DNA from 2 places in the Puniceibacterium sp. IMCC21224 genome. Region 1 is predicted to be linked to the other one. Evidence: riboswitches for the same ligand, from Rfam matches in the RefSeq annotation. Region 1 holds a riboswitch; the other holds the start of a gene.
The links. Region 1 has a riboswitch for cobalamin ahead of IMCC21224_RS07410 (TonB-dependent siderophore receptor). Riboswitches for the same ligand answer to the same signal wherever they lie in the genome.
Positions count from the first base shown of each region.

Region 2: it holds a riboswitch for cobalamin, as region 1 does, so the genes downstream of both, IMCC21224_RS02780 (ABC transporter substrate-binding protein) here and IMCC21224_RS07410 (TonB-dependent siderophore receptor) in region 1, are expected to answer to the same signal.

Region 1 is NZ_LDPY01000001.1:1,613,531-1,615,923, reverse strand. It holds gene mraZ (division/cell wall cluster transcriptional repressor MraZ) at 1-354, opposite strand, end outside; cobalamin riboswitch at 1,106-1,318, shown strand; gene IMCC21224_RS07410 (TonB-dependent siderophore receptor) at 1,464-2,393, shown strand, end outside.
Region 2 is NZ_LDPY01000001.1:607,043-609,435, reverse strand. It holds gene cobO (cob(I)yrinic acid a,c-diamide adenosyltransferase) at 1-533, opposite strand, end outside; gene IMCC21224_RS02780 (ABC transporter substrate-binding protein) at 530-1,384, opposite strand; cobalamin riboswitch at 1,521-1,736, opposite strand; gene IMCC21224_RS02775 (cytochrome P460 family protein) at 2,057-2,393, shown strand, end outside.

The sequences.
Region 1 (2,393 bases):
CTCGCCATTTAGGTCGATCTTTTCGCGCAGCTTGGCGGGCAACACCAGCCGGCCGGTCTCGTCGACATTGGTGGGATAGCTTTGACCGTGGAACAGCCGTTGCAGGATCTTGCGCTTCTGCGATCCGCGCGGCAAGGCGTCGATCTTGGCGTCAATCTCGGCAATCGCTTCCATCGAATAGCAGTCAAGGCAACTGTTGCGGTGATCACCATAGACAATGACCAGTTCGGGGTTCTTGCCCTTTTCCCAGTTCGGGTCAGCGGATTCGAGCACACGACGAAACAGGGACGGGATCGAGACCCGGCCCTTGCTGTCCACCTTGTGCTGGCTTTCGCCCCTGAACCTCTGACCCACTGTCCCGTGCGCCCTTTGTGCCTGACCCCCGAAAACTGAAAAAGCGACGGGTTGATCCGCTGCCACCGATCAACCCGTCGCCCTGTATCCCGCGTTGCGGGTAGTCCGACTGCACGCGCCACCTGGGGGGATGTCTGCTCGCTCGCGCGCCGGATTCTGCTTCACGATGAAGGCCGGGACCTGTATGGAACCTGCCAGTTCTCTTTTATTATCATTGGGATGTGTCGCCGGGGTTCTTGGGGACCCCTTTGCCTTTCCCGTCCCTCATCGTGTAATTATTGATGCCACGGGAAATCGTGGGTGGCAACTGATAATTTCACTCCAACCCACTGCATCTTGCCCTACAGACCTCTCCAAAACAAGATATTGATGCCAGAACGGGACCAAATATCGCCGATATGGTAATATCATTCGAAAAAACACAATATATAGTGGAAAAATTCAGGTCGCGAAAAATCCCATGATATCCCGGAAAAATTCTATTAACGTCGATATCGATGGCTAAAAACGTGCCAGAGACCCATTTGTTCCGTACTTCGGTTCGCGAATCAACCAACAATACCGCGACTCCGTCGTGAAACGCGTCGCAAATTAAGTGCGACCTCCGGGCAGCCCCAATTTTGTCCCATGTATTCCCACACGAGCTCAAAACCCCGATATCTGACCCATGAAATCCCTGCCAGCGCCCACCAAGGACGCCAAGTCAGGCCGCATGCGATGCAATCGCGCTTGCTTTTGCCTCGTGACGGCCCTACCCAGTGCCTGCTTCGGTCCGGATGGGGACATCCGGTGAAAAGGGAACGTGGTGCGCGGTGCAATCGCTGCAATTCCATGACTGCCCCCGCAACTGTAAGCGGCGAGTGTGACCGGCTCTACGCCACTGGGGGGATCCAAACCTCCGGGAAGGCCCGGTTCACGCAACGACCCGCAAGTCAGGAGACCTGCCGCAGCGATCACCCTACCCCAGCGCGGGGCGCGCACGGGTTACGGTTCTCCGTATGTGGTGGCGACCTTTCACCGTTTGCGGAGGGGGCACCCTTTCCAATGACATTTTCGATACACGACCCATGGACCGCGCACCGCGCGGGACCAAACTGGAAAGAATCACAATGACGCGCCTGCTATGCTCGGCCTCTCTGTTTGCACTGGCCACCCTGCCCGCCCCATCCTACGCCCAAGAGGTCATGGACCTCGACGTGATCACCGTTTTCGCCAACCAAACCGAAACCGCGCTTGACCATACCGGCGCGTCCGTCGAGGTGGTGACAGAAGAGGATCTGAAGCTGGCCCCCACCACGCGGCTTGTCGATTACCTCGACACGCTGCCCGGCGTATCGGTCAGCAGCAATGGCGGGCTGGGCACCGGATCGACCCTGCGCCTGCGCGGGCTTTCGGGCGCCTATGTCCCCGTGCTGATCAATGGCATCGACGTCACCGACCCGTCCAGCACCCAGACCCAGTTCGACTGGGGGTCCCTGACGCTGGGCAACATTGGCCGAATCGAGGTGGTCAAGGGATCACAATCGGCAGTCTACGGCTCTGAGGCGATCGGCGGCGTGATCAGCATCACCACCGCGCAGATCCCGGACGAAATCGGCACACAGATCGACACCAATTCGGAATTCGGCACCGACAATACCCGCTCTGCCACTGTGAACATCGGCACCCGGACCGAACGCGCCGGGCTGTCCTTTGGCCTGAGCCGCACCCAGAGCGACGGCATTTCCGCCCGCAGCGATGCTGGCTTTGACGAAGACGACGGCTTTGACGGCAAACGGCTGACCTTTGACGGCTACTATGATGTCACGGACACCCTGCGCATTGGCCTGTCGGGCTATGCCCTTGATGCTGATGCTGACTTTGACGATGGCCCTTTTGCCGCCAAACCCGAAGGCGGCGAAACCCAGACTCAGACCCGCGCGATACGTGCCTATGCCGAACTGACGACTGGCACGATTGACCACAGCTTCTCTGTCTCGCGCTTTACCATCGACCGCACCAGCACTGCGGGCGGCTTTGCCGATCCCTTTGGTGGCACC
Region 2 (2,393 bases), 1.0 Mb from region 1:
GCTATCTCGATCAACCGGTCCGGCGCGTTGCGCCCGGTCATCACCACATGCGTCATCTCGGGCTTTTCGGTCAGCAGGAATTGCGCCACATCCTCGGCCACCAAATAGTCGTATCGCAGGGCGATGTTGATCTCATCCAACAGCACCATGCGGTTTGCCGGATCGCGGATCAACTCCTTGGCCTTGTCCCACGCCTTGGCGGCGGCGGCGATGTCGCGTTCGCGGTCCTGCGTGTCCCAGGTAAAGCCTTCGCCCATCACATGAAACGCGCACTTATCGGCAAACCGCTCTTTCAAAAGATCCCGCTCGGCGGATTGCATCGACCCCTTGATGAACTGCACCACCGCGCAAGGCATCCCATGCCCGATGCAGCGCAGGATCATCCCAAAACCCGAGCTGCTCTTGCCCTTGCCATTGCCGGTATGGACGATGATCAACCCCTTGGTGACGGTCTTTTTGGCCATCATCTTTTTGCGCGCGGCCTGCACCTTTTTCATCTTTTCGGTGTGCTTGGCGTTGATATCTTCGGTCATCGAAACGCGATCCTTTGGGTAAGAGCCAGACGGGCGGCGGCCATCTCTTCGACAGCGCGCAGGGTAAATGGAGTGCCGCAAACCCAATCCGCGGTGCTGAACAGCACGCGATCTTCGGCGACATAGCGCCGCAGCGCCGGATGCTGCGGCAGGTCCTCGGCGCGCGATGCGCCGCCATACGGCATCGACGACACAAGGGCATCCGGCTGCGCAAGGACGAGTATCTCCAATGGCAGTGCGCCGCTTTGACTGCGGCCTAACCGGGTCGAGAGGTTCTCGAACCCGGCAGAGGTCAGAATATCGTCGCCCAGTGTGCCGGTTCCCAGCGAATAGCCATTGGCGTAAAAGAATGCGGCCAGCGGGCGATGTTCTGGCACGGCGGGCAGTGAATCAAGGCGGCGTTCCACGTCGCGGGCCATATCCTCGGCAGCGTCGGGGCGGTTCAGGGCCTGACCGATCTGGCGGATCTGGTCGGGAATTTCGGCCAGCGCATAGGTCAGCGGAAATTGTACGACACGGACTCCGATGCGCCGCAGCATGTCGATCGCCAGCGGATCGGAATACGCCCCGGCCAGGACAATGTCAGGCTGAAACAGCGCGATTTCCTCGGCGTGACCGTTGTTCAGCGGGTAGGCCGCGGCGGCCTCCGCCATAGGCGAGCTTTTGGGATCAGCGCTGACCCGCGTGACAGACAGCAGCTGACCCGGCGCAGCCAGCAGCATTGCCAGCTGATCCGTGCACAGGTTCATCGAGACCACGCTTGGCACATCAGTATCGGCCTGAGCAGCCCCGATCAGGACGGACAGCAATAGCGCGGTCGGCGCCACGACGGATCGAAAGAAATTGCGCAAGATCTGTCCTTGTTTCAGAGCGAACCCCAGTCAGGGTCTGTCACGTGTCGCTATGCCCAGGGACCGGAAGACCTGTCCGCAGGACGTGGATGACACCACTGCGGACTCTCCGCCACCCCGACGCGCCCCGCGTCAAGGTATGGGTGAATGCGTCGGCAGGTCTCCTGGCTTGCGGGTCGTGGCTCGGCTGGCCTTCCCGGTGCGGGTATCCCGTACCAGTGGCATGTTCAGCGTCGCTCACCGCTCACAGTTGCGGGGGCAGCTCCGGGTTTGCCCGATGGGCGCACCGTATTCCCTTTTGCCGGCGGACAGAATGGATGCTGATCGCCGGACCGACGGCCAAAGGGTTAGGCAGCGCCCGCGCCCAGGTCAAGTGGTGTCACGATGTTGTCCCGCCTGAACCATCGAACTGTGTCAGCTCAAGCCCGGGATCAGACGAATGGCGGCAGGCCAGACCCCGCACAGCGGCTATTGTGCGGTTGCTTCCAGATATCCCGGTCCGATCTTAGTAATTTGTTCGCTAAACTAACCCAGTTTATGCATGCGACCGCACCCCCATCAGCCGGATGCATCGCGCGATTCGGAGAGTTAAAAAATAAACTTCAATTAAAAGTTGCGTGATCGGATCCCTGTGGTCATTCTGACGTCAGGCATTTGAGGGAGGATTTTGGAATGGCTCGTTTCATACTTTTGGCGGCGCTTGCCCTTGGAATGTCAGGCCAGCCGGGCCTTGCACAGGCGCAATCCGAAGCGCCCGCCACCCTGCCTTTGCCGTCAGATCTACCCCTGCTAGACTACGAAAGCGCGCTGTATCCTTTTATCGCTGAGCGGGATTTTGCGGTCCTTGGCTGGACCCGCGACAAAAGCTGGCGCGACACCGGGCCGTTTGTCCTTGGCACCAGCTACGGCGTCCACCCTGCCGTGCGGATCTACTATTCGCCCGAGGTTTTGACCTGGCTTGAGGGGGGGCGCACCGGCGCCATTCCCGACGGCGCGATGGTGGTCAAGG